3 regions of the Paenibacillus glycanilyticus genome follow, and region 3 is predicted to be linked to each of the others. Evidence: predicted binding sites of a transcription regulator. Region 3 holds the regulator's gene; each other region holds the start of a gene.
The links. The regulator LexA, encoded in region 3, represses DNA repair genes until DNA is damaged. The targets are predictions, from matches to a motif close to CGAACATATGTTCG.

Region 1: the regulator LexA is predicted to act here: its motif matches at 2,176-2,189, upstream of ACR9FF_RS18310 (DNA polymerase IV).
Region 2: the regulator LexA is predicted to act here: its motif matches at 8,252-8,265, upstream of addB (helicase-exonuclease AddAB subunit AddB).

The regions. Positions count from the first base shown of each region.
Region 1 is NZ_CP195155.1:3,999,345-4,009,075, reverse strand. Features, by position in the region: gene ACR9FF_RS18320 (DUF2515 domain-containing protein) at 1-353, shown strand, start outside; gene ACR9FF_RS18315 (hypothetical protein) at 398-874, opposite strand; gene ACR9FF_RS18310 (DNA polymerase IV) at 871-2,124, opposite strand; gene ACR9FF_RS18305 (peptidoglycan-binding protein) at 2,483-5,233, shown strand; gene ACR9FF_RS18300 (hypothetical protein) at 5,249-7,261, shown strand; gene ACR9FF_RS18295 (helix-turn-helix domain-containing protein) at 7,499-8,368, opposite strand; gene ACR9FF_RS18290 (ABC transporter permease) at 8,572-9,435, shown strand; gene ACR9FF_RS18285 (carbohydrate ABC transporter permease) at 9,451-9,731, shown strand, end outside.
Region 2 is NZ_CP195155.1:2,395,665-2,405,395, forward strand. Features, by position in the region: gene dnaJ (molecular chaperone DnaJ) at 1-153, shown strand, start outside; gene ACR9FF_RS10840 (YfhD family protein) at 258-428, shown strand; gene ACR9FF_RS10845 (hypothetical protein) at 428-640, shown strand; gene prmA (50S ribosomal protein L11 methyltransferase) at 742-1,743, shown strand; gene ACR9FF_RS10855 (site-2 protease family protein) at 1,740-2,411, shown strand; gene ACR9FF_RS10860 (RsmE family RNA methyltransferase) at 2,475-3,251, shown strand; gene mtaB (tRNA (N(6)-L-threonylcarbamoyladenosine(37)-C(2))-methylthiotransferase MtaB) at 3,259-4,605, shown strand; gene ACR9FF_RS10870 (NUDIX hydrolase) at 4,714-5,145, shown strand; gene ACR9FF_RS10875 (Na/Pi cotransporter family protein) at 5,142-6,110, opposite strand; gene ACR9FF_RS10880 (class I SAM-dependent rRNA methyltransferase) at 6,207-7,574, shown strand; gene ACR9FF_RS10885 (hypothetical protein) at 7,833-8,153, opposite strand; gene addB (helicase-exonuclease AddAB subunit AddB) at 8,341-9,731, shown strand, end outside.
Region 3 is NZ_CP195155.1:2,824,465-2,834,195, forward strand. Features, by position in the region: gene ACR9FF_RS12925 (peptidylprolyl isomerase) at 18-632, shown strand; gene ACR9FF_RS12930 (DUF402 domain-containing protein) at 849-1,400, shown strand; gene ACR9FF_RS12935 (YdcF family protein) at 1,397-2,056, shown strand; gene ACR9FF_RS12940 (AAA family ATPase) at 2,176-3,156, shown strand; gene hflX (GTPase HflX) at 3,179-4,468, shown strand; gene ACR9FF_RS12950 (aminotransferase class I/II-fold pyridoxal phosphate-dependent enzyme) at 4,512-5,804, shown strand; gene ACR9FF_RS12955 (MerR family transcriptional regulator) at 5,882-6,292, shown strand; gene glnA (type I glutamate--ammonia ligase) at 6,445-7,773, shown strand; gene ACR9FF_RS12965 (hypothetical protein) at 7,816-7,923, opposite strand; gene lexA (transcriptional repressor LexA) at 8,133-8,753, opposite strand; gene ACR9FF_RS12975 (LysM peptidoglycan-binding domain-containing protein) at 9,071-9,286, shown strand; gene ACR9FF_RS12980 (DUF896 domain-containing protein) at 9,438-9,626, shown strand; gene ACR9FF_RS12985 (hypothetical protein) at 9,705-9,731, shown strand, end outside.

The sequences.
Region 1 (9,731 bases), 1.2 Mb from region 3:
ATGCGCGCCATACCGGGTCAAGGGCGGACTATGCCCCGCATCTGTTCGCCCGGGTACGCCGGGAGCCGCCCACAGCGCTGTACAAGGAGCGATTGTTAGGCGGCAAGCTTCTGCCGGGAGCCGCGCCTCTCTACAGCCCGGAGCTTCGCGATGCCTGGGCGAACCAGGAGCTCGAGACCGCGAAGCGGGAAGACTGGTTCGGCTCGGCTGACGGCATCCTGCCGTATTTCCGAAAGCTGAAGCTCCCCCGCAGCTTCGAGTTGACGAACGAATACGGCCTGCTGCTGAACAAAATTGAGCTTGCCGTGCTTGCTGCCCAGCAGCTGAGGCAGGAGGAGCAGAGGACCAGATAAAAACACCGCGCCCGCTGCTGCCAGCGGGCGCGGTGTTCGGAAGGTTATTTAAACATCAATGAGATATATTTGGCGATACGCACGCTGATCTCGGCGCGGGCCGCATCGCGAATCATGGAGAAGCGGTCCTCGTAGCCGCGGCAAACGAACTTGTAATGAATCGCTCCGTGCTCACTGTCGCTCTCCTCGAGGAAGACCCGGATATTGCGCTCCTTAAGCGCTTTGCGAACAGCGGTCAGATCCGTGTGTATATGCCCCATCAGGACGCGCGAGGCTTTCATGTACAGCTGCCTCATGGAGTAGAAGGATAACTCAATGTCCTTGCAGTTCTTGTCCACGATCGTCAGCATCATAGGGAGGAGCACATAATCCCGAATTAGCTCAAGTTCCTCTTTGGTTGGAACGGGGACGGGGCCGGAGGCCTTCGCCGGCTCACGCCGCTCCAAATATTGCTCCCGGTGCTCAGGCAGCATCATGCGGCTGGATTCCCAGCGGCCGTTTCCCTCCAATTTCTTGCTCATTTGTAGTGTCCTCCAATTTTGACGCTGCGTTCACGGGCCTGGGCTGACTCGAGCAGCGAGGACGCCCGGAGAATCGAGGTCGTTCCGAATTTATGGCGGATCGCGTCCGTGACGCGATCCAGTTTTCTTTCCTTCTCCCTGTTGCCGAACAGGGTAAGCTGATATTGATCGTCGGGTACCAACTTAGACAAGGTGATACCAAGCTTGCGTACGGGCAACCGGTCCCAATGGGCGTAAAATAACGTGCGGGCCGCAGCAAATACTTCCTTCGTAATATTCGTCGGATCAGGTACCGTCATCTGACGGAAAAAGCCGGTTGGGCGTTCGAAGTCCGCACCTTGCGCGCCTGCTGCAACCACGCAGCCCATATAGCCCTTCGCGCGGCTGCGGCGGCAAACCTCCTCGCTTAATTCCAGCAGGACAACGTCGATCTCCTGCGGTTTGCTGTAATCCCTGGGAAGCGTCATCTGATGACCGACCGCTTGCTGCGCGTCATGGGTGCTTGGCTTGACCGGGCTTGGGTCAATGCCGTTTGCCGTCTGCCAGAACAGCTCTGCCTGAATATCGCTGTTGCGGCCCATCCGCGCCTGAAGCCGACGCTTGAATTCCGGCAAGGGAAGGCTGCCCAGCTCCCCGATCGTCGTAATCCCCATTCGCTGAAAATGCGCGGTCATGCGCGAGCCAACGCCAAACATTTTGCTCACCGGCAGCGGCCATAACAAAGATTTCACCTCGGACTTCGGAAGAGTAAACTGACCCGTATCGTTCTTTTTCGCCCAAATATCGGTCGCCATCTTGGCCAGAATCTTGTTGGAGCTCATGCCAACCCGCGCCCATACGCCAGTATAAAGCATGATCTTGGTCTGGATCTGCGTTGCAATCTCTTGGGCAGAGCCGAAATATGACAAGGAGCCGGTAACGTCCAGGAACTGTTCGTCGATGGAGAAGGGCTCCACCAGATCGGTAAACGAACGAAAAATATCGGTAATCATAAGCGAGACTTCAATGTAGGCTTGCATTCGCGGTTTGATAATGACGAGCTGCGGACATTTGCCAAGCGCTTCGCCAAGAGTCTCGGCCGTTGTGACGCCGTACTGCTTCGCAAGCGGACAAGCAGCCAGAATAATGCCCGAACGCCTCGAAGGATCGCCGGCCACAACGACCGGATCATTCTTATATTCGGGATGCGCGGCCTTCTCGACGGACGCGTAGAACGACTGGCAGTCAATCAGCATAATGACACGTTCCATAATCCCCACTCCAATACAAATGCGAAAGTATGTTCGTATCTTATTATATACCGAATGTACGTTCGCTATGCAAGGGATATTTAAAGGTAATTTCAAACAGTTGGGAGCGGGCGCGGGGGGCGGGCGGAGGCAAAAGCACCGTGCTGCAGCTGTTGACCCGACTAGGGATACAGGCTGGCGAACGATGTCGGGTATTGATGAATGGAAGGGAAGGAATAAGTCCGAGGTTACAATCCACTCCATACTGGCGGTGCATGCGACTCGTCCTACCGTGTGCTATATTCTATTTGCCACATGGGCCATAGTCCCACGGCGGATACATTTTCCGATAAAATTCCAACGAATGGAGAATCGCCCAATGACGAACGTGAAACGAATTACCGATCTCGTCGATTATCAGTCCGTGCTGCCGTATGCGAGTGAGCTGTTCGGTGTGCATCAATCGCTGATCGGCTGGAAATCGAAACGCGTGCTCGACAAGCTGCAAATGGGCATAAAGCTGGAAAAGAGCGGCTTGCTGCCGCGGCTGCAGCGATATCTGGCGAATCGGACGCCAATCGACATCAATGCTGACTGCTACGTAACGGCGCCGAACCTCGTGCCGGCAGGATTCGCCGGTCCGACGCTGAAGGAGCAGGATTCCATCCTGCTCCGTACGATCAGTAATAATCTTCGCGAGTATGGCGCGATGCCGAAAAGCGTGGAAGAGTGGAAGAAGTTCGTCAATGAGGATGAACTGCGCGGCATTTTGAACAACCAGGTCATCGAGTATTACTCCGAAACTTCCATAAACCAATGCAAGGTGATCATCAGGACTAATGCGAACAATCCGGAGTTGACGAATCGCCTGCGCGAGCAAAGCAAAGCCGACATTCGCCTCGCACTCGAGAACGAGACCGAAATTGCTGGCGTGCTTCAAGAGCTCTTTATCAACGAACGGGCGGACGGGTTGACTCGAATCTTTTACACGAACCCGGATTTCGATGCCAAAAAAGCCTTTTATGACGTGCTCGAGAAGACTGCCCCTGATCTCGCTGCAGATCCGTATCTCTCGTTTGATCCAAAGAAGGACGTCAAGGACGTCTCCTTATCCCCGCTTGGCATCGTTCATTTATACCGGCAATATTTTTTCGAGCTGGACAGCTTTCTTGGAACGCCGACCGGCCATGTATGGCTAAGTCCCGGCTCGACTGTCGAATTGATCGAAGTCAGCACCCGCAAGACGACCGTTGAGAAGACGGTCGAGACCTCCCTCGAGACGACGAAGAAGATGGAGACGAGCACGACGGATCAGGATGAGATCAGCCAAGCGGTCAAGGAGGACAACAAGGAAGATTTGAAGCTCGGCGTTACCTCTACGGTCAATCAATCATGGGGAACGGGCAGTGCATCAGCCACCGCCAGCCTGAATATGGACAAGACGCAGCAGGTAGCAAGAGAGACGGTTCACAAGAAGATGCGGCAGCAGAGCGAGAAGCTCTCCAGTGAAATCCGGGAAAACTATAAATCGACGTTCAAGACGATTACGGAGGTTACGGATACGTCGAGTAAGCGCTATGTGCTGACGAATACCACGGAGAAGCTGGTCAACTACGAGTTGCGCCGCAAGATGAGGCAGGTCGGGGTGCAGGTCCAGGATGTCGGCACCTATCTTTGCTGGGAAGCTTACGTTGACGAGCCGGGCGAAGGCCTCGGTCTCGCCAATCTGATCCATATCGCGCAGCCGTCCAATCTGCTGCCGGTTCCAGATCAGACCGAAATACCCGTGCCGGCCGACCAATTCATCCCGCTCAAGACAAATGCGGTCTGGAACTTTGGCGATAAACGGAAAACCGGATTTGTCACGGTAGCGGTCATGGACCCTCCAGCACCTCCGGAAGGATTTGAAATCGTCAAGGAAGCGGGCGTTTTTCAAGCCGCGCAGCTCTCTGCGTCCGGCGAAGACTTCACGGGCGTCTGGGCATTCGGTGCGAGGTTCAACGGGAGCGGACAAATCGAGATCGGCGTCATTACGGGATCTGGCGGCATCGAGTGGGACAAACGGATCGATTTCGCGGTCGGCACCGTCGTGAAATGCACCGCGAGTGCGGCTAAACGGGCGGAGATCACCGCCGCGAATACCGCGAAAAAGCTGAAGGGAGAAGCGGCTACCGCCGAGAATAACCGGATCACCAAGGAAACGTTCGTCAAATCCGCCAAAGAGCGCGTCGAGCTGGCGCGCGGCATCACAAAGCGAAATTACGAAGAATTGCGGGAAGAGGAGCGGATCGCCGTCTACCGCAAACTGATTAGTTCGCTCATGACCGGCTTTCAATATTATTCGGCTAGCGACAGCAGTCGGCATGTCCTCTCCGAGCTGCTGCTGTCGATCTTCGACATCGACAAGATGCTGTATTTCGTAGCCCCGGAATGGTGGAAGCCCCGTGCATATCAGCATCTCAATCTGCCGGACCTCCAGTCGCAGTTGGCCGACAGCATCGTCACCTGGAGTGACAGCACTGTGCGTCAGGACAATTACCTTATAACAGAAAAATCTGCGCCGGCTCCGATGGGCAGCTCGCTCGGCTGGCTGCTTCAACTGGACGGCGATAACCTGCGCAACGCGTTTCTGAACGCGCCTTGGGTGAAAGCGGTCATCCCGATCCGTCCCGGGAAGGAGCAAGCCGCGCTCAATTGGCTGCAGAATGCCGACGTCGAAGGCTCCGACGGACTTGATGCCTCTTATGCCGCAACGGATGACGAACTGACCGCCATTCGCACGAGACTCGGATTGGATCCCGCCGCGGACGTCACGATCCGTCATGCCATTGACTTTCTCTGCCTCGAAGTTGCCGATAAGAACACGGAGTCGAACACGGTCAAGACGTATCCGAGCACGGAAATAAACGATGATAATAAAGTCCATTCCACCCCGGTGGAAAAGGTGTTCGAGCATGGCTTCTATCCGCTGCAAGGGGGATTTCGCGCGGATCCGAACAGCCAGAATCCTGATCCCAACAATACAGACCGGCATTTCCAGATCTTCGATCAATGGATCGAGGTGCTTCCCACCGATCAAGTTGTGCCCGTAGAGGTCGTGTACGATCCGAAGACCGGGCGGCAGCTCTGACGGGAGGGAAATCCATTGGACGCAAAAGATATCTTTGTAGGTCCTTTGCTTCGGCGGGCCCAGCAGGATCTCGTCGTCATCTGTCTGGCCGTCTTCAAGCCGGTCAACCTGATCTTCTCGGTCAGGGAGCACGGCAAGGACTACTGGCTCGGACATGACGATACACCCGTGCCTATCCAGGTTTCGCCTTCGCTGTTTTTTTATTTCGGTCGCGTGATCCCAAGCGAGCAAGGCAAGCTGTTTCCCGTGCGCACGCTGCTCGAGTACAGCATCGGAGTGCTGGACCCTAATGAGCAGGCGGATTACCAGCCATTCGAGACGATCGTGGCGACGGACGGGCTCGGCCTTGCTTACGGAGAGCGCAAGCTTCCGACGTTCTTCCTGCAGAGCCCGTCGCAGAAGCTGAACGTGATGTATGGTTCCTGCCGCAAAATCCATGACGAGCAGGGCGGCAAGCTGGATGCGCTTCATAATGGCGACAAACTTATTGCCGCGAACGCTGGCGATCTGGATAAACGACCCGCCATTCTTTGTCTGGGCGGCGACCAAATCTATGCCGACGACGTGGATCCGGCCGTTATGAACGAAGTCATGGCACTGGCCAGGCGAATCGAAGGGGCGGAGCCCGAGAAACTGCCCGTCGCGGCGAGCCTGCCCGGGATCGGCGGGAGGAAAGATTTCGTCTCCAGGTACGCCAAGTTCACATCCGGGGAAAGCGAAAACCATCTGGTCACGTTCGCCGAATATTTGGCCATGTACGGGCTGATGTGGAACGTGAATAATTGGAAAACTCCGTTTGGAAAACATTATTCCTTCACGAGCACGCTCGGGGATGTGCGGCGACTGCTGGCGAATATCCCGACCTATATGATTTTTGACGATCACGACATTACAGATGATTGGAATTTATGCGTCAGATGGCAAAAGGAGGTCCGCAAAACCCCGCTAGGCAACCGGATTGTCGCTAATGGCTTGATGGCCTTCTGGCTGATGCAAGGGTATGGGAATCAGCCCGATCTGTACAGCGATGAGATGCTTTACGAAATTGCGGACCGGATACGCGATCGTCACAAGCAGTACAAACGCACCGAAGCGTTATTCTGGGAACTGCGCGATTGGGAGTTTCATACGCCAACCTATCCATTCATCTATTTTCTCGACACTCGGACGCAGCGTGGCATGAAGGACGGACTGCGTGGCAGCAACGAAGGCGCTCCTGCTTATCTGAAGAATCCGCAATCTTGGTCGGCGACAAAAGGTAAGCTGGATGTCTTATTGAAGCATCAGAATCGCGATCTGCCGCTTGTTCTCGTGATCGCAGCACCCGTGTTCGGCTACAAATTCATCGAGGACCTGCAGAACGCCGTATCCGCGGTGGCTGGGCCGTATTTCTTGGATTTGGAGAGCTGGTCGGCAAATCGTCAGCATCTCTTGCTATTCCTTAATCTGATGGCTGATCGGGATGTCGTTATTCTATCGGGGGATGTCCATTACGCATTCACCTCGACGATGAAGACCGTCATATACGACGATTTCACATTGAGGGAGATCATGAAATGGCTGCCGGCCGGAACGGCGCTCCCAAAGACGCCGCGGGGCACCTCGCCAACTTACGAGCCGTTGTGGTCTGCGCGGTTCCTTCAACTGACGAGCAGTGCCCTCAAGAACTATGCAAGCAGTACCTTCACCAAGATCCCAGCCAATCTGACGACGTCGGATCCGGCCTCCATTCTGACGGAAGACGGAAGCATGCTGACCGGCGACCCGGATACCGACGGTTTCGCAATGATCGAATGGGATCTAGCCGAAGGACGGAAGGTTGTCGTGAAGAAGACGAGGGAAGAAGTCAAGCCTGCTCGGCTCTTCAAGCAGCGCGTGAACAACGCCGCCAATTCCAGGTACGTGGGCGATCATAATCTTGGCGTGGCATCGTTCCACAACAGAACGGTGACCAATTATTTTTATACGGTAAATGGCAGGGAAGCTGAGCGAACATGGAATTTCGCGAACAACAGCACATGGGAGTGAAAGTTATATACTCGGAGGGTTGGTGCAGCAAAGAACGGAGTCCATTGAGGAGAGCCCTGCACAGCGAATAGAGTTTCCGTGACAAGACAACCCAGTACCGCTCCGGTACTGGGTTTGTTGTAGCTACGCGGCCCGCGCCGAGATTAGCGTCCGCATCGCCAAATATATTTCCACGATGTTTAAGTGAACCTTCGGAAGCACCGTCCGCTGCACGCAGCGCGGTGTTTTTTTGTGGGGTTAATTAAACTGCTCCCTGCGGTACACCTTCGGAGACATCCCGTAAACCTTGGTGAACTGTCGGGTGAAATAGTTGCTGTCGTTAAATCCGCTTTTATACGAAACTTCCGTAATCGGGACATGGGTTGTCTTAAGCAAATTGCACGCATGCTCCAGGCGGAGGCGCAGAAGATAGGCAAAGGGCGTCGTTTGATAATAGGACTGAAAAATCCGGTTTAAGTGCCTTACCGAAATATCCGATTTCTCGGCAATCTGCTCACGCGTAAGCGGCTCAAGATAGTGGTCTTCCATAAAGGAAATCGCATTCGCCAAATGCATCAGATTTCCTTGGATTCCTTGCTGGCCCTGAGTCTGATATTGCCTGGACAAATAAACGACAAGCTCCATGAAACGTGAACGCAGCATAGTCTGATAGCCCTGAAGCTTGTCCGCGTATTCCTCAATCATAAAGGCGACGAGGGAGGATACGTATTCCAGGCCCGGGATCGGCAAGCTGAGTTTGCTGCTGAAGGACTGGATATTCCGATAAAACGGTTCCAGGACGAACAACGCCCGGAAGCCGTTGGAGGATCGCAGATCGGGACCGGCTGATGCAAGGATGTCCGGACGGTACATGATGTTGCAGATCCGGAAATCATGGGGATCCTTGTAGGCATGAGAGGCAGCGCCGTCAATAACAAAGACATCCCCCTTCTTAATAAACGAAGCTTCGGTGTTTACGATATGAGTAGCATTTCCGTTCAAAACGATAACGAGCTCGGAAAAATCCACGTGATCGTGAAGATACATGTCCTCGTCATGCCCGCCATATCCGATATAGAACAGAAATTGCTCGTCGGAGGTAAACCAATTTAAATGGACGCTTGTCATAAGACTTAAAACTCCCCTCAAAAACATGACGTAAGCTGGTTTGATGTCCTAATCATGCTATTTTAAGACCCTAAAATCAAGGATTAGGTCTAATTTGCTCCATTATAATGCTAAGTGAACAAGAAAAACAGCAGAGGAGTGGTGCAGATTTGTCCGTCATAAGCATTTGGCAGCGCATTGTCCGGCAGCGGTATCTTTATTACATGTCGGTCCCTTTTGTCATTTTTGTTTTTGTATTCAGTTATATGCCGTTATGGGGCTGGACGATGGCTTTTCAGCAATTTCGAGTAGGGAAGTCCTTCTTCGACCAGAAGTGGGTCGGCTTTGATAACTTCCGGATGTTGTTTCAGGATGATCAATTTTTTAATGCGCTGCGAAACACCTTGGCGATGAGTTTTATGGGGCTCATTGCGAGCTTTACGATTCCGATCCTCTTCGCCGTTCTGTTGAACGAGGTCCGTATTTCGTTTCTGAAACGCTTCGTACAGACGGTTTCCTATCTGCCGCATTTTGTCTCCTGGGTGGTTGTTGCGGGGATTGTGACGAAGATGCTTTCAGCCGAGAATGGCGTTGTGAATCAAATCTTGGTAGGCTTGCATCTCATTCATGAGCCGATTCAGTTTATGGCCAAGGAAAATTTGTTCTGGTACCTGGTGACGAGCGCGGATATTTGGAAGGAAACCGGCTGGAACGCCATTATCTATCTGGCCGCCATTGCCGGGATTGGTCCGGAACTCTACGAGGCAGCCCGTGTTGACGGTGCAAGCAGGTTGAAGCAGATTTGGCATATTACGCTGCCGGGTATTCGTTCCACGATTATTATTTTGCTGATTATGTCAATCGGACATCTGATAAGCATCGGGTTCGAGAAGCAGTTTCTCCTCGGGAACAGTCTGGTAAAAGAGAAATCCGAAGTACTTGACCTGTATGCCCTTAACTACGGACTGGGAATGGGGCGTTATTCCTTCGGCACCGCAATTAACATTTTCAACTCCGTGGTAAGTCTGATCCTTCTATTCGTCGCGAACGGCATTTTCAAGAAGATCACCAAAGAAAGCATTATGTAAGGAGGGCTTGAAATAGTGAAAGTTCGCATCTCACTGACGGATCGGCTCTTTGACGTGATCGTTTATCTCGTTATTTCGCTGGTAGCGGTCTGTACCCTTTACCCGTTCCTGAATGTGCTGGCTATATCCCTGAATGATTCAACCGACACGGTAAGGGGAGGCATTACGGTTTTTCCCCGTCACCTGACGTTTGACAATTATTCGCTTATTTTCTCGTTCGCAGGGCTGCTTACGGGACTCAAGATTTCGGTGCTGCGGACCTTGGCCGGTACGGTATTGGGGCTTATCAGCTCTTC
Region 2 (9,731 bases), 430 kb from region 3:
AAAGTGACGATTGTTACCCCGACGAAATTGTCGGATGAGCAGAAGGACCTGCTTCGCCAGTTTGGCGGAATCGGCGGGGAGTCCCCGGCAGAGACCCAAGAGCATCACGAATCGATTTTCGAGAAAATGAAGAAAGCGTTCCGCGGCGAGTAGCCCGGAACGTCTTTTTTTTGCGCGGTTGCGAATAGTTCGGCTTTCCTTGCAACAAGCTACTTAAGTAATGGACCTACCTACTTACTTGAAGGAGCTGGATAACAATGACTAACGAGAATAAAGACTATATGGAAAAAGTGAACTTCGGGGATTTGCCGGTTGGCAAAAACGAAGATGTCGAATTCTCCCAAGAGCTTGCCGATGAAGCGGACAAACAAGCGGCGCAACGCGCGGCCGCAGCGGATGCGCGGGCTCAGAATGAGCAGGGCGAGTAATGTCCCAGCAGGTTGAGATCCGGGCTAACTTCGGCGAGCCGGCTGCAGCCCAGGAGGCGCTTCGCAAGCTGCAGGCACTTAGAGCGTTTGAAGTGAACGGTTTGTTTGAGAACGGTCTGCTTACCGCCACGGTGGACGAAGCGATTGTCGAACGGGCCATTCATATGATTGAACAGATCGGCGGAAGTCCGGAGACCGGAACGATCGGCTGATTGTCGTGAGCGGCAAACTTGTGTTTGCCGCTTTTTTGTGCATAAATGATGAATAGTGTACAATAGATGGTAGTTTTCACTTATGGAGGGTTATAGTACATATGAAATGGCATGAAATTACGATCTCGACAACGGAACAGGCAATCGAGATGATCTCTAACTTTTTGCATGAAATGGATGCGGGCGGCGTATCCATTGAAGAATCGGGTACTTTGAACAAGGAGCGGGACACTTCTCTGGGTCAATGGTACGAGAAGCCGCTGAACGATATTCCGGAAGGTCAAGCGGTTATCAAAGGATACTTTACGGAAAGCGTGGACATGAATGAGCTCAAGCTGCAGATCGTGCCGCGGATTGAGCAGTTGAAGGAATTCGGCATTGACCCGGGCACCTACGAAATCTCATTTAAGCTTGTTGACGAAGAAGACTGGGCTACAGCCTGGAAGCAGTACTTCAAGCCTATTAAAGTGTCGGAAAGGCTGACGATCAAGCCGACATGGGAAGAATACGAGCCGGCTGCCGGAGAGAGCATCATTGAACTTGACCCCGGCATGGCCTTCGGCACGGGCACGCATCCAACAACCGCGCTTTGCCTTCAAACGCTGGAATCGGTCATTAAAGGCGACGAAGAAGTGATTGACGTAGGTACGGGATCCGGTATTCTGGCTATCGGCGCGATGAAGCTTGGCGCACGCCGCGTATTGGCGCTGGATCTTGATCCGGTGGCTGTATCGAGCGCTACGGAGAACGTAAGGCTTAACGGCCTGCAGAACGATGTCGAGGTGCTGGAAAGCGATTTGCTGGGCGTGCTTGGCGGTAAGGTTGTCCATGCGGTCAACGAACGGGATGCGCTGTCAACGTCGGTAACGCTTCCGGTAGATCTGGTTGTAGCGAACATTCTCGCGGAAATTATTTTGCTCTTTATCGACGATGTGTTCGCGGCGCTCAAGCCTGACGGTATTTATATTGCATCGGGTATTTACATGAACAAAGAAGCCGACGTGGAGGAAGGGTTGATCCGCTCGGGCTTTGAAATCGTAGATAAGCGCCGCGATCAGGATTGGATTGCATTCGTGGCGAGAAAGCCGCAGGTGAATGAATGAGCTGGGATGATTTCTTAGCGTATCCAATCGAGGACCTGCCTTTTATTGCGCTGGTCCTGATCATATCTTTTACGGTGCATGAGTTCGCGCATGCTTATAGCGCCTATAAGTTTGGCGATAACACGCCTAAAGAGATGGGAAGAGTAACTCTCAACCCTCGCGTGCATATCGATCTGCTTGGCGCCATCCTTATTCTGATCGCGGGCTTCGGTTGGGCGAGGCCTGTTCAGATCAACCCAAGCCGCTTCAAGAATCCGCGCGTCATGGGCGTTATCGTATCGGCCCTTGGTCCTATCAGCAATTTGCTTCTTGGCGTCTTAGGCGTTCTTCTTGTGTTAATACTGGATAAGACAGGTTTGATGTATGCAGGCTCAAACGGCGTTAACTTGGCGCTTCAGCATTTTTTCTTTTATTTCATGTATCTGAACTTTCTTTTGTTTATCTTTAATCTGATTCCGCTGCCGCCACTCGACGGATACCGGATTATTCAGGATCTGGTGCCGCTGAAGACGCGGATTAAGATGGATCAGAACGTACAGTGGGGCATGTACATCTTCCTCCTGCTCGTGTTTCTTCCGCCGCTTCGCCGGGTAACGCTGGATCCGATTCTCGGCTGGTGGGAGCCGCTTTACAATTTCTTTTTCAATTTATTCCAACCGCTGTTTTAAGCCGCATTTCATAGATTTTTAAGGCGGAAACATGCTATGATGAAGGATGGTTAGACTGACGCAATGCAGCGATATTTTGTGGCAGCGGAGCAGTTTGACGGCTCTAGCGTGCGTTTAATAGGAGAAGATGCCTTCCACGCCGTCCGCGTGATGCGGATGAAGCCGGAAGAGAAGTTTATCGCAAGCGACGGCATTTCCCGCGTCGTGCTTGCTTCGGTACGCGAGGCAGCCTCTTCAGAGGTTGTGGCGGACATTGTGGAGGAGCTGCCGATGGACAGCGAGTCCAGCTGGTCGGTAACCATCGCGCAAAGCCTGCCGAAGGGTGATAAGATGGAGCTGGTCATCCAGAAAGGGACAGAGATTGGCGCTTATGCTTTCGCGCCTTTTCAATCCGAGCGGATGATTGTTCAATATGACGGCAAGAAGGAAGCGAAGCGTATGGAGCGCTGGAGCAAGATTGCCAAGGAAGCAGCGGAGCAGTCGCATCGCTGCCGCGTTCCGGCAATCGAGCCCGTGCGCAGCTGGCGCGAGCTGAAGGAAGCGATTCCGGCTTTTGATTTAGCGTTATTTTGTTATGAACGGGAAGGCGATGCAGCAGCGGGTACGGGCATCAGGGATGCCTTGCTAAGCTGGAGGCAGGCTGGCCATACGGCAGCCGAGCCGAAGATGCTGCTCATCGTTGGACCCGAAGGCGGCTTTACGGAACGGGAAGCAGATGAGGCGGAGGCGGCTGGAGCCGTTATCGTAGGACTTGGCCGGAGGATCCTGCGGACGGAAACCGCGGGAATCGTCGGGTTGACCTGCTTGCTGTACGAAGCTGGAGAAATGGGAGGAGCGTAAGGATTTTATGCCATCGGTTGCATTTTACACCTTGGGATGCAAAGTTAACTTTTACGACACGGAAGCGATTTGGCAGCTGTTCAAAAACGAAGGATACGAGCAGGTTGATTTCGAATCGACGGCTGACGTTTATCTGATCAATACATGTACGGTTACCAATACGGGCGACAAAAAGAGCCGCCAGATTATCCGCCGCGCGGTGCGCCGTAATCCGGATGCGGTTATTGCGGTTACGGGCTGTTACGCCCAAACGTCTCCTGCGGAGATTATGGCGATTCCGGGGGTGGACCTCGTTATCGGAACGCAGGACCGCGAGAAAATCATGACGTTTGTGAACCAGATTCATGATGACCGCCAGCCGGTTAACGCGGTTCGCAACATTATGAAGACCCGTGAGTTCGAGGAGCTAGACGTACCGGATTTCAACGAGCGCACACGCGCATTCCTGAAGATCCAGGAAGGCTGCAACAACTTCTGCACCTTCTGCATTATTCCGTGGTCACGCGGTCTTTCACGCAGCCGCGATCCGAAGAGCGTGCTCGAGCAAGCGAAGCAGCTTGTAGCTTCCGGCTACAAGGAAATCGTCCTTACCGGTATTCATACGGGCGGTTACGGCGACGATATGGAGAACTACCGTCTCGTTGACCTGCTGTGGGATCTGGACAAGATCGAAGGACTGGAGCGGATCCGGATCAGCTCGATCGAAGCCAGCCAAATTGACGATGCGATGATCGACGTGCTTAACCGTTCGACCAAAATGTGCCGCCATCTGCATATTCCTCTTCAAGCCGGCGATTCCTCCGTGCTTAAGCGGATGCGCCGCAAATATACGACGGACGAGTTTGCAGCCAAGCTGAAACGTATCCGCGAAGCAATGCCTGGCGTAGCGATTACGACTGACGTTATCGTTGGCTTCCCCGGCGAGACGGAAGAGATGTTCGAGAACGGCTACAAGTTTATGGAAGAGGTTGGCTTCTCGGAAATGCACGTCTTCCCGTATTCGAAGCGTACAGGCACGCCGGCTGCCCGCATGGATGATCAAGTGGACGAAGAAGTGAAGAATGAACGCGTCCATAAACTGATCGACTTGTCCGAGAAAATGCAGCTTGCTTATGCCGAGCAGCATGTAGGAGCCGTCCTGGACGTTATTCCGGAGCGTGACTACAAGGGCGCTCCCGGTACGGGGCTTGTGATGGGGTACTCGGATAACTATATTCAGATTGTGTTTGAAGGAACCGAAGCGCTTGTCGGCAAGCTTTGCCGCGTGAAAATTACTGAAGCAGGCGTCAATGAATGCCGCGCTCAGCTTGTCCGCGTACTGGACGATGTCCCGGCGGAAGCGATGAGAGCTTAGAGATAGTCATAACGCACGAGGATTTCACGCTCATTTCTGTCGTATCGGAATAAGTGGGGAATCCTCGTTGTTGCATGCAAATGTCGAGCAGGCAAGGGGGGAACGGAATTGGTTGAAATTTCGGCAGGAGGCGTAGTCTATCGCCGGAACGAGGCTGGGCTTTTGCAGATTCAGCTGATACAGGACCGTTATGGCAAAGTGTCGCTCCCGAAAGGCAAGATGGAGCCCGGGGAGACGGTCGAGCAAACGGCGCTTAGGGAAATTGCCGAGGAAACGGGCATGATCGGGGCTATCGTTAAACCGATTGACCAAATCAAGTATCAGTACCATGATGCGAATAAGGGAACCGTCAACAAGGAGGTTCATTATTATTTGGTTGAAGCGGTAGGCGGATCGCTCCAGGCGCAGGTGGAAGAAATCCGGGGCGTCGAATGGTTTGATCCGCTTGAAGCCTGGAGACGCCAGAAGCAGTCGGGCTATGAGAATAATAACCGGATCGTGGCGGGGGCCCTCAGCTTGCTTGGCGTGAAGTTTGATTAGACCGGAAGCTTGCGGAAAACAGGCAAATAGCAGAACGGCAAGGCAATCAATGAGCTTAGAATATTGAAAATCGTCTGCGCGTGAGCGATCTGGCTGGCCGGGGAATGGGCGAACCATCCTGATGCAGCCGATAACTCGCCAAGGAACGGCATGAAGAGCAAAGCGCCGCCGGCATTTAGGATGGTATGGGACCAAGCCACGTATTGACCGGGCTTTGAACCGCTGAAGGATGCGAGCAGCGCGGTAGCGCATGTACCGATATTCGCCCCTAGCACAACGGCAACGCCAAGCTCGAGAGGCATTGCCCCGATGGCTGCAAAGCCCATAATAATACCGATTACAGCAGCACTGCTGTGGACGATTGCAGTCAGCACCGCGCCGGCGGCTAATCCCCACCAGAGGCTGCTTGTTGATTTTTCAAGGAACCAGCCGAACATGGAGCTTTCCTGCACGGCGGGTCCAATCGCCTGCATCATGGCCATCCCGGCAAGCAGCAGGCTGAAGCCGCCTAAGGCAACGGCGGAGGAGCGAACGGTCTCAAGCAGCCGGAGCGACCGGGTTCTTGGCCAGATTCCGAGTTCGTTCAGCAGTACGGTTGCGAGCCAGCAGGCCAGCGCCAGCAGAAGCAATGGAACGGAAAGTTTATTTAAGCTCAGGCCGATAAGCTCGGTCGTCAGGCAGGTGCCGATGTTGCTTCCGAGGATAATGCCAAGTGTCCGGGGGAAGGTAAGCAGGCCGGCATTGACTAGCCCTATGGCGATAACGGTAACGGCTGTACTGCTCTGCAAAAAGGCGGTAGTTGCCGTACCGACTGCAAGGCCATGGACCGGCGTCGCCGTTGAGCGATGCAGGACACGCTGCAGGTACGGGCCGGCTAACCGGTGCAGCGCCAGCTCCATCAGCTTCATCCCGCTTATAAAGATGGTGAAGCCGATCGCCATTGGCAGAAGAATGGAATGGAGCATAGCAAAGGTCTCCTTTTTATAAAAAGTTATCGTTGATACATATGCTTACGCTTAGACAAGCATGACAAGCCAGGAATAGAGAGGGAGATTAACGAAGTGAGCAAAGCGAAAGTTTGGCTGCAGAAGGGCCGCAGGAAACGTCTTGAAGCAGGCCACCCATGGATTTACGCAAATGAAATCGAAAAGCTGGAAGGAGAAGCAGAGCCGGGAGCGCTGGTAGACGTCGTTGGGTCTAACGGCAAATATTTGGCGACCGGATATTACAATCCCAAGTCCCAAATCACGGTCCGCGTCGTCTCCTATCAGCCGCTTGAAGAAATGGACGCCGACTTTTTCCGCGAGAAGTTTCGTTTATGCGAAGCGCACCGCAATCGGTTCGTGCAGGACCGCGATTGCCGGCTCGTCTACGGAGAGGCTGATTTTCTTCCCGGTCTAGTGGTAGACCGGTTCGCCGATGTGCTGGTCGTTCAGATTTTGACGCTTGGACTGGATATCCGCCGGGAAGCGATTGTAGCCGCTCTTGTTGACGTGTTTCAGCCGAAAGGGATCTACGAACGGAGCGATGTCGGAGTTAGACAACTCGAAGGGCTTGAGCTGCGCACCGGAGTGCTGTACGGGGAATGCCCGCGGATTCTCGAAATTGAAGAGAATGGCCTTAAGCTGGAAGTCGATATCGTGGAAGGCCAAAAGACCGGTTATTTCTACGATCAACGCGAGAACCGCGCTTCTATCGAGCCTCTCATGAAGGGCTGGGGCGCTCGCAGCGGCATTCGCCTCGAGAACCGTCCGGCTGATACCGATACGGAAGTTACGAGGCTTGTACCGGTGAATGCGAACGGCAAAGAAGTAACCTTCCCATATTGGGACGGTGCGACCGTGTTGGAGTGCTTTGCCCATACCGGCAGCTTCACACTCCATGCCTGCAAATACGGGGCGAAAAAAGTAACCTGTCTCGACGTATCCGAGCATGCCATCGACACAGCGCGCCGCAACGTCGAGCGTAACGGCTTCACCGACCGCGTGGAATTTGTCGTGGCGGATGCCTTTGATTATTTGCGCACGCAGGTAAAAGGCGTTGAAGAGCGTGCGGAGCGCAGCCGTGCCGGCGCGGATACTTCCAAGCCGCTTAGCGGCGGCGGCCGTACATGGGATGTTGTTATCCTTGATCCCCCTGCTTTCGCAAAGACCAAAAGCGCGGTTGCCGGGGCATGCCGGGGTTATAAAGACATCAACCTGCATGGCCTCAAGCTGGTTAACGAAGGCGGCTATCTCGTTACGGCCAGCTGCTCGTACCATATGCGGCCGGATCTGTTCCTAGAGACGATACAGGAAGCGGCATCCGATGCCGGCAAGCTGCTGCGTCTCGTGGAGTGGCGGGCTGCAGGCAAGGATCATCCGCAGCTGCTTGGCGTATCGGAAGGACACTACTTGAAATTTGCCGTGTTCGAAGTGCGGAGTAAATAATACGAAAAAAGCCGTATGGATCGGCGAAGGATCCATGCGGCTTCTTGTTCGAAAAATAGACATATTCAATCGATTGATAGAAGTGTATAATAGGAATGTAACGCTGAGAGACAGACGACTGTACCCAGCGGTTCCATAATGGACAGAGCAGTTCACTGCATGTCTTCTAACCCATAATCCGGCAGAGCGGAAATCCGCATGCGGGATTTTTTATTTTATTCTAAAAAACTCATAATCGGCGATAGCCGTTTCATCCTGCTAGAAGGATTCTTTGAATTGCCGGCTCAGCTCGACACGCTGCAGCTTTAACAGCCAGACCTCTTCCCGTAACGTTTTCAAATCGGAAGAATCATCGGAATTTCTCAATTGCCGATAAAGATCAATCATCTTCCTGTTAATGACGTCAAACTTTCTCCATAACTCAGCGGCTTTCGTCGACAGAGCTTGCTGGCTTGTTTGTTCCTTCCACCCGGCGAGCGAACGGGTAATCTCCTGCTGCCACTCCAGATCACCGATTTGCTTGGCGTAGTTGAATAAATCCAGATAATCGTTAATCCATTGCGTTTCTTCCGAGGTCATTTGCCGTTCCTCCGATCCGGATCATTATATTACCTAGTATTATACTCGGTATTTAAGGGATTGCAATATTTTCTTGTTAAAAAGATAGCACTTCTTCCAGAACATACGTTTGTCGTCCGGGTGAAAAAGGCCCCGCGTTATGGTAGAATGATAGATTATGAGATAGATTCGGAGGGGAAGAGTTAGGATGGGGCTTCGATTTGTGCTTGGCCGCTCGGGAACGGGGAAAACAACGTATTGTCTGGACGCAATCCGCGCCAAGCTGCAAGGCGAGCCGGATGGAGCGCCGCTTGTTATGCTGGTCCCGGAACAGGCTACTTTCCAGACGGAGTACGCGCTTTTGAAAAATACGACGCTAAGCGGAACGATTCGCGCCCAGGCGCTAAGCTTCCGCCGTCTGGCCTTTCGCGTCATGCAGGAGACGGGCGGCACCGCCTTAATTCCGATCAGCGATAACGGCAAGCATATGATGCTTTTCAAGATTATACACCGGTTAGGCAAGCAGCTTGAGCTTTTCCAAAGCGGGGCGGAGCAGCCCGGTTTCATTGAACGGCTGGGCGAGCTGTTGACCGAGTGGAAGCGTTACGGGATTGACGCCGATCTGCTGAAGGAAAAAACGGCATCGGTAGAAGACGCATCGCTTCTCAACCGGAAGCTGCATGATCTTCGGCTTGTGTATGACAAGCTGGAGCAGGAATTGCTTGGCCTTTATATCGATTCGGAAGATTACTTGACGCAGCTGATTGCAGGCTATGCCGATGCTCCGGCGATGCAGGGAGCCCATCTGTGGATTGACGGCTTCCATGGATTTACGCCGAAGGAATACGATGCGCTTGGCACGCTGATCGCTTCTTCCGCCGAAGTGACCGTTGCTCTGACGCTTGACCGTCCTTACGATAACGGCGAAACGCCGCATGAGCTTGAGCTTTTCCACCCTACGGCTGAAACGTACGGAAAGCTGGCTGCTTTGGCGGCTCAAGCCGGCGTGCTCGTGCATGAAACCGTCGTGCTGGATGAAGGAGTTCCATATCGCTTTACTGGGAGTTCGATGCTTGCCCATTTAGAGAAGCATTACGGCGGAAGAACCCCAATGCTTATACCGGATAAGAAGATGCTTGCTGTAGACAATTCCGCCTGCGGGGTATCCCTTCATGCCTCCGCGAACAGAAGAGCCGAGGTCGAAGCAGCGGCACGCGATATGGTTCGGCGGGCACGCGAAGAGGGGCTGCGCTGGCGCGACATGGCGGTTATGGTGCGGAACGCGGCTGAATATACGGACTATATTCAAACGATATTCGATGATTACGAAATTCCTTATTTCCTTGACCAAAAGAATAACACGGTCCATCATCCGCTGGTAGAATTTATCCGTTCCGCGCTGGAGACGGTGCTCCACGGCTGGCATTACGAGGCGGTATTCCGATGCATCAAGACGGAGCTGCTGTTCCCGATTGACGGCAGCATGTCTCGCGAGCTGTTTGACCGCTTGGAAAACTATGTGCTGGCAGCCGGAGTCGACGGATGGAAGTGGCTTGACCGCTCCAGGTGGAAGCCGCTTATGCAGCAGTCTCTCGAGGA
Region 3 (9,731 bases):
GGAGCTGGACTTAGGGTATGGGCAAGCTGGGGAAATTTAGCTGGAGCATCATCATAATCGCAGCAGTAGCCGTATTGTTAACCAGCTGCGGCTCATCCGGCGGCTCGCCCGGACTGAAATGGGATAAGATGCCGGAGATGTCGATCAACTTAAACAAGCAGTACACCGCGAAATTTGCGACAAGCAAAGGCGATTTCACCGTAAAGCTTTACGCGGAGGAATCGCCGGTAACGGTCAACAATTTTGTTTTTCTCGCGCGTAACGGTTATTACGACGGCCTTACGTTCAACAGCATTATCGAAACGTTTATGATTCAAGGCGGGGACCCGAAGGGCGATGGAACAGGCAATCCCGGTTACTCGATACCGGATGAATTTGATACGAGCCTGAAATTCGAGCCTGGCGTCATGGCCATGATGAACAGCGGGAAGCCGAATTCTGGAGGCAGCCAGTTTTTTATCTGTACCGGTCCCGACTCTTTGAATTTGAACCAGACGCCTACGTATTCCATCTTCGGCAAGGTGGACAGCGGCATGGATACGGTTCTGGAAATTGCAAAGACGCCGGTGAATGACAAGCATGTACCGAAAGATAAGGTCACTATCGAATCGGTTACGATCGTGGAAACGTAAGGGTTAGGCTAGTATCAACGGGATACAGCGGTTCGTCCGCTTTGTCCCGTTTTTTGTTTTTTTGCCCGGCGGCACATAAATCCCGTGAAAAGCTTGGTTTATTTTTCATGCGTAGTGGAGATGAGCGTTAAGTTATGGTAAGCTTTTTACAACGCTATCCATCATCATCGAAAGCCAAGTATTACAGGCTTATCTCAACGGAAAGGTACGTTCCGTATGAAACGAAAATTTTCGGACCGGGCAAACTGGCGTCGCATTATACGCAAAAGCTACAATTGTCTGGCGCTCGACAATGATGAATTCAAAGGTCTTGTCACGTTCTACCGGATTCATGAGTTGCGTGAGCCGCTATGGAAGGAATACAATGGGCGGCGTTTGTGTCTGGCAGACCGCGGGTATTTATGGATGCAGCATTTTCCGCGCGGCGAGCATTTTGTCGTAACAACGATGTTTGACGATAAAGGCCGTGTGGTGCAATGGTACATTGATATTTGCAAAACGCAAGGGCTGACGGATCAGCATGTGCCTTGGTTTGACGACCTTTATCTGGACGTGGTTGTACTGCCAAGCGGGGAAGTTTTTCTTCTCGATGAGGATGAGCTGGAGGAAGCTCTCCGTGACGGAGAGGTAACGGGGAAAGAAGCGGCGCTCGCCCGCAAAACAGCAGGAAGATTGCTTTCCAGTATCCGGAACGGCAGGTTCCGGTATTTCACGCTCAGCTTGAAGCATCGCAAAAGCTTGACGGAGAGAGAGCTAAGAGAATCATGAAAAGTATCGTTCAGACGGGGAGCAAGTCACGCAAACGGCGCGGGCTGCTCCTGTTTCGTCTCTTTGTAGGTTTATGTCTGTTAGGGGTATTGTGCTGCGGTTACCTGTTATGGCTGATTAACAGCTACGACGATTCCAAGCCGGTCGAACAAGCCGATGCCGCTATCGTGCTTGGCGCTTCCTTGTGGTCGGACAAGCCAAGTCCCGCATTGAAAGAACGTCTCGATTTTGCGGACAAGCTGTACAAGGACGGCAAGGTGAAGATGCTTATCTTGAGCGGAGGGCTTGACCGCAACGGATCCAAGCTGACCGAAGCGCAAGGGATGCGGGTCTATCTGCTTGCCAAGGGAATTCCGGAGGACAAGATGCTCCTGGATAACGCGGCGCGAAGTACATACGAAAATCTGCTGAACAGTAAAGTAATCGCCGCGGAGCACGGCTTGAATAAGCTTTTGATCGTAACTCACGACTATCATGCGCCAAGAGCGATGGAGATGGCCCGTTATCTCGATTACGAGAACGTTCAGGCCGCCGCCTTTCACTCCGAAGTGCTGAGTCCGTTTAAGAACCAGTCGCGCGAAGTGCTGGCGTACGCCAAGTGGAAGGTGGATGCCGTCCTGCTGCATTTCGGTTACCGTTCTCCTGACTATCCGTAATAAAATCTGTTAATATGACCGATTCCGATAGAATACACTTGTTAGAGCGGGATATGCCGGGCTTATCTTACCGGCATGCCAAACGCTAGTGACGGTGCGAAGGATAGGTGATGCAATAGATGAGCGGACATGTCATGTCGGGATCGAATAACGGAGCAAGGCCGTCCCGTCAAATTAATGTGGTGTTGAGAAGCCAGGAACCGGTCCAAATGACGGCTTCTGCGCCTGTCGTGGATAATGAACCTCTGCCAGCCGTCAAGCCGCTCCCGCCGGGAGACCATTTTGCCGATATTCAGAAAGAGCTTGAGCCGATGGTGGGGATGGACAATGTAAAAGCCCTTATTTACGAAGTCTATGCGCTTTTATATATAACCCGTATGCGTTCGGAGGCCGGCTTGTCCGGCGGTTCCCATGTCTATCATATGATCTTTAAGGGGAATCCCGGAACCGGCAAAACAACGATAGCCCGAATTGTGGCGAAGCTGTTCCAGAAGATGGGCGTGCTCTCGAAAGGGCATCTGATCGAAGTGGAGCGGGCTGATCTGGTTGGCGAATATATCGGGCATACGGCTCAGAAGACGCGGGATATGGTACGGAAGGCGATTGGCGGCGTTCTATTCGTGGACGAAGCGTACAGCCTTGCGCGCGGCGGAGAGAAGGATTTCGGCAAGGAGGCCATTGACACGCTCGTAAAGGCGATGGAGGATCACCGCAATCAGTTTGTGCTGATTCTGGCGGGGTATCCGGCGGAGATTGATCATTTTCTGCTGACCAATCCCGGTCTGCCTTCGCGTTTTCCGATCCAAATCGATTTTCCGGACTATTCCATTGACCAATTAATCCAAATTTCCGAGCTGATGGCGAAGGAACGCGATTATAATTTAATGCCGCAGTCCATATTTAAGTTAAGGCAGCATTTGATTCAAGAGAAGATGAGCGACATATTTTCGTTTAGCAATGCCAGGTACGTGCGGAATATTATTGAGAAATCGATCCGTTACCAGGCTGTCAGGCTGCTGAACCAATATTCCAACAGTATTCCCCCCAAGCAAGAACTGATGGCCATCAAGCCGGAGGATTTCAAATGGGAAACCAAATAACTCCACTCTAGAAGGAGCAAACATGCGAGAAAAAACATTTAATACGACGGCTACGATGCTGGAACGCGCCGTATTGGTCAGCTTGGTTACCCCGAATATTAAGCGTGGCATTAGCGATCCGGAGCATTCGCTCGAGGAGCTTGTTGCGCTTGCCGAGACGGCGGGAACCGAAGTGCTGACTACGATGGTGCAAAATAAAGAAGCCCCCGATACCAAATGGTTTATCGGCAAGGGGAAGGTCGAAGAATTAAGAGCGATTGCCGACGAGTTGGGAGCGACAACGGCGATATTTGACCAAGAGCTGTCCGGTGCGCAGGTTCGGAATCTGGAGGAAACGCTGGATCTGAAAATTGTGGACCGGACGCAGCTTATTCTGGATATTTTCGCGCAGCGGGCGAAGACTCGCGAAGGCATCATCCAGGTTGAGCTTGCCCAGCTCAGCTATTTGCTTCCGCGTTTGTCGGGCCACGGCAAGAATCTGTCGCGGCTTGGCGGCGGGATCGGAACGAGAGGTCCGGGCGAATCCAAGCTCGAGACAGACAGGCGTCATATTAGAGGCCGTATTTCCGATCTGAAGGCGCAGCTCGACGAAGTGGTTCGCCACCGGAAGCTGCACCGGGAGAGAAGGAAGAAATCAGGCGTTATTCAGGTTGCGCTTGTAGGCTATACGAATGCCGGAAAATCTACGTTGCTCCGTGAACTGACAAGCGCTGACGTTTATGTGGAGAACCAGCTGTTCGCCACGCTTGACCCGACTTCCCGTACGCTGGAGCTGCCGAACGGCAGAGAGGTCGTACTAACGGATACGGTTGGTTTTATTCAGAACCTTCCTCATGACCTTGTCGCGGCATTCCGCGCTACGCTGGAGGAAGTGCTGGAAGCTGATCTGGTACTCCACGTCGTTGACGGCAGCTCGCCAATGCGCGAGGAGCAGATGAGAGTCGTGGAACAAATTATTGGCGATCTAGGAGCGGCGGGAACGCCTAGCTTAACGATCTACAATAAAAAAGACCTTTGCGAAGAAAATCACGTGGAATTGCCGACACCGGGCACGGACACGCTTGTTATCAGCGCTTATCAAAAAGAGGACCTCGAGCTCGTGCGGAATAAAATTCAGGATAAATTGACCGGCGACACGGTTGCGTTTATTCTGCCGGCTGATCGCGGCGACCTGATTGCGCTTGCTTACCGCAGTGGGGAAGTCGTGGGCAACGAAGTGAGCGAGGATGGCGAATCCTTGCGTCTGACCGTACAGGTAAGCCGTCAGGCATACGAACAAAACGGTTATAAGCTTCAGCCGTATATTGAATAATAGAATAGGGTTTACGTTAACTTAAGGGAGAGACAGGCTTAGAATGAGTTACAATGCGCAGGAAGACAATGAATCCGTATGGGATGAACTTGAAAAATTAGCGGACGAAGCGGAGGAGCTGGCTGCAGGCCAGCTTCGCTCCATTGACCGCATCGCCGAAAAAAATCAATGGAAGGTGATCCGGGCTTTTCAGCGGCATCAGGTCAGCGATTTTCATTTTACCGGCTCAACGGGGTATGGCTATAATGACCGGGGCCGTGAAGTGCTTGATCTGGTCTACGCGGATGTATTTGGAGCGGAAGCCGCGCTTGTGCGTCCGCATTTCGTGTCGGGTACGCACACCATCGGGTGCGCGTTATTTGGCGTGCTCCGGCCGGGGGATGAGCTCCTTTACATTACAGGTAAGCCATACGATACGCTGCACAAGGTGATCGGCAAGCCCGGAGACGGGACGGGCTCTCTTCAGGATTGGGGCGTCCGCTATAACGAGGTGGCTCTGCACGAGGACGGAAGTCTGGATTGGACTGGCATTGAAGCCGGCATTAACGAGCGGACGAAGGTTATCGGCATTCAGCGATCGAGAGGCTACAGCTGGAGGGCGTCATTTACCGTTGCCGAGATTGGCGATATGGTTCAGCGCGTGAAGCAAATCAAGCCGGATGTGCTTGTATTTGTAGATAACTGCTACGGGGAATTTACCGAGCTTCTGGAGCCAACCCAGGTTGGCGTTGATCTCATGGCGGGCTCGCTTATCAAAAATCCCGGAGGCGGCCTTGCTTCGACCGGGGGATACATCGTTGGTACTGCTGCTGCGGTGGAGCAGGCTGCCTATCGTCTTACGGCGCCTGGCATCGGAGGCGAAGTTGGCGCGATGCTTGACACGCTGCGAGGTATTTATCAGGGCTTGTTCCTGGCGCCGCATTTGGTTGGACAAGCTGTTAAAGGAAGCGTATTTGCTTCGGCAATGTTCGAGCAGCTTGGCTTTGAAACGAAACCGCATTGGTCTGAGCCGCGTACTGACCTTATACAGGCTGTCCGTTTTGGCGGTGCGGAGCAGTTGATCGCTTTTGTACAGGGGATTCAGAAGGCTGCGGCGGTAGATTCGCATGTTGTGCCCGAGCCATGGGACATGCCGGGATATGAGCATCCCGTCATTATGGCGGCAGGGACGTTTATTCAAGGCGGAAGCCTTGAATTGTCTGCGGACGCGCCTATCCGCGAGCCTTATATCGCTTATATGCAAGGCGGTTTGACGTTTGCCCATGCGAAGTTTGGTGTTCTCACGGCGTTACGTCGACTCATTAACAACGGGCTTATCATAATTAAACGTAATTAAACCTAACACAACTTGACACGTTTTTGGTAGGGCGTTATGATAGGTGTATAAATGAGCGACTGGAAGGTTGATGCGACATGGGTGACGATATTCGTAGAAACATGGCCTTATTTCCGATCGGTATCGTAATGAAGCTGACGGATCTAACGGCGCGTCAAATTCGTTATTATGAGCAGCATGAATTGATTGTTCCCGCCAGAACGGCGGGCAACCAGCGACTGTTCTCTTTTAATGACGTTGAACGGTTACTGGAAATTAAGGCGTTAATCGAAAAAGGCGTTAATATCGCCGGCATTAAGCAAGTCATGAATCCGGTTTCAAAAGAATCGGATGATGCAACAATCGTAAGCGAGCAATCCGAAGTGAAGCGCAAGGAGCTTTCCGATGCGCAGCTGCACCGCCTTCTCAAGCAGCAATTGCTGGAGAAACGCCCTGGCCAGGCTTCGCTTATTCAAGGCCAGTTGTCCCGTTTCTTGAACAAGCGCTAGCATGTCCTATTAAAGCGTATGCTTACGAAGCAAGAATTGCTTCACAATTCTTTAAGTTTATGCTTACGAAGTAAGAATAGCTTCGCAATTCTTTAAGCGTATGCTTCCGAAGCAAGAATTGCTTCACAATTCTTTTAAAGGAGATGAATGCTGTGAGCTACACAAAAGAGGATATCAAACGCATTGCGGAGGAACAGAACGTACGATTTATCCGTCTTCAATTTACCGATTTGCTCGGAACGATCAAAAACGTAGAGATTCCGGTAAGCCAGCTGGATAAAGCATTAGACAATAAAATGATGTTCGATGGATCTTCCATTGAAGGTTACGTTCGTATCGAAGAATCTGACATGTACTTATACCCTGATCTGGATACTTGGGTCGTATTCCCATGGGTTGCGCAAGACCGCGTTGCCCGCCTGATCTGTGATATTTATATGCCTGACGGCACTCCGTTTGCGGGCGACCCGCGCGGTATTCTGAAGCGTGCGCTGCAAGAGGCGGAAGAAATGGGCTTTACGGCGATGAACGTTGGTCCGGAACCGGAATTCTTCCTGTTCAAAACGGATGAGCGCGGCGAGCCTACAACCGAGCTGAATGACCAGGGCGGATACTTCGACCTTGCGCCTATGGACATGGGAGAGAACTGCCGCCGTGAAATCGTATTGACGCTGGAAGAAATGGGCTTCGAGATTGAAGCTTCCCACCATGAGGTTGCTCCAGGCCAGCATGAGATCGACTTCAAATATGCGGATGCGATCAAAGCCGCAGACCAAATTCAAACGTTTAAGCTTGTTGTTAAGACGATTGCGAGACAACATGGTCTCCATGCCACCTTTATGCCGAAACCTCTGTTCGGCGTAAACGGTTCCGGTATGCACTGTCACCAATCGCTCTTCCAAGGCAGCACAAACGTATTCTATGACGAGAAGGATCGTCTGGGTCTTAGCCAAACCGCACGTTACTACATGGCAGGCATCCTCGAGCATGCTCGCGCGATGGCGGCTATTACGAACCCTACCATTAACTCGTACAAGCGGATGGTTCCCGGTTATGAAGCGCCTTGCTATGTAGCTTGGTCGGCAAGCAACCGCTCGCCAATGATCCGTATCCCGGCTTCCCGCGGACTTAGCACGCGTATCGAGGTTCGCAACCCGGACCCGGCTGCCAACCCGTATCTGGCTCTTGCCGTAATGCTGAAAGCCGGCCTTGACGGCATCAAGAACAAAACGACGCTTCCGGCTCCTGTAGACCGCAACATCTACATCATGACGGAAGAGGAGCGCCTGGAGTCCGGCGTGCCAAGCCTTCCTTCCGATCTGAAGGAAGCGCTCGACGAAATGCTTCGCAGCGACGTGATCTGCGATGCGCTTGGCGAACATGCTCTTGCCCATTTCTACGAACTGAAAGAAATCGAATGGGACATGTACAAAACACAAGTCCATCAATGGGAACGCGATCAGTATCTGACGCTGTACTAAGATGGAAATCCCTTGGCGCTCTAAGCGTCAGGGGATTTTTTTCTATCTCTTATATAACAACGGTGGGCTGGCTGGAATAACGTTCGCAAGGATGATGTAAACAACAAGATTACAGGGGATAAAGAGGAGGAACAGCAGTCTTACAAACAAGGAGGAAAGGTTGAAGTATTCGGCGATTCCTCCGCAAACTCCGGCAATGGATTTATCAAGACCTCGTTAATTTTTTCTTCACGCTTAACCACCTCGTCGCCTAAAGATGAAGTAATACGATAATACCATAATCAGGTAAAAAAGAGGCTGTTCTCCCTTACCGAATGCGAAATCGGATTAGCGGGAACAGCCTCTTTTATGCGAACAGATTAGTGAAAGTCACGGAACAAGCCAACTACTTTACCAAGAATGGTGACATTGTTCAAACGGATTGGCTCCATGGTGGAGTTCTCCGGCTGAAGGCGGATATGATCCTTCTCTTTGTAGAAGGTCTTAACCGTCGCTTCGTCATCTTCCGTCATGGCTACTACGATATCGCCGTTGTTGGCGGTCTGCTGCTGGCGGACGATAACATAGTCACCGTTATGTATGCCGGCTTCAATCATGCTGTCACCAATGACATTCAGGATAAATACCTCGTCGTCGCCAACGAAGTGTGCGGATAACGGGAAGTACTCTTCAATATTCTCAGTCGCCGTAATCGGCACGCCTGCCGTTACTTTGCCGACGATTGGCACTTGAGCCACAGCGGGGAGGATAATGCCGTCAACACCGTCTTGATCCAAAATTTCGATCGCCCGAGGTTTCGTTGGATCTCGTCTGATCAGGCCTTTCTTCTCTAGCCGATCCAGATGGCCGTGAACGGTGGAGCTTGACGCCAGGCCAACCGCTTCGCCGATTTCGCGAACAGAAGGCGGGTATCCTTTGTCCCGAACCTCATTCTTAATAAATTCAAGAATCGACTGTTGGCGGTTCGAAATCTTAGACACGTGAATCACTCCAATGTAATATTTGTAGAAAATTATAGCATAGAACCGGAGTTCGTACAAACATAAGTTCTTAAAAACAAAAGTTCGCATTTTTTTATTGACTGCAAACATTTGTTCGTGTTATTCTAAGAACACAAGAAAACAGAACAAACGTTCGGGGAGCGATAATAATGATCATGAATCCGTCTTTTTATAAAAGTATCCATAAGGAAAAAACCGCTAAATCGTTCAAATCGCGGGGTCATCACGTTCAACGTCATGCTTTTAAACTTATTGTGTGTGCTGCAGTGTTCGTTCTTCTTTTTACAAGCTTCCTTATGATGCGTACGAATGCATCGTCCGATCATATTCAAGAGGCTGCAGCGAATGAGCAAACGGTTATCGTAACGACGGGGGATACGCTGTGGGGGATTGCAGATCGTTTTTCCGAGGGCTCCAAGGACATAAGACAATACATATACAAGATTAAGGAACGCAACCAGTTAAGCTCGGTTGAGCTTCGGCCAGGACAGGTATTAATTATTCCTCAATAGGCCATATAATCGGAAGGACAGGCTATTCGGACACAGGATGTTCGAAATTGCCTGTCCTTTTGTTATTCTTCTATCATTGCCTTGACAATTGCTCGCGTTAAAAGTCAAAATAGGTAAGAAGGATGAGTAATAAGCAAATGAGGTGAAGGCAGTGGAAGAAGTCATCGCGCGTATTAACGAATTATCCCGTAAAAATAAAACGGTAGGTTTGACCGAAGAGGAAATTGCGGAACGTGCCGTATTGCGCCAGAAATATTTGGAGAATTTCAAAAGGAATTTCCGCCAGCAGTTGGATTCGATCGAGATTGTAGACGGCGATCCTAACGATGTTGCTCATTAATTAAGTCATACAACTATATAACTAGCGTTGGCGCCGTTCCATGAACGGCGTCTGCAATATACAATGGGAGGAATAAGCTTGTCACGCACGTGGGAGCGCAAAGTG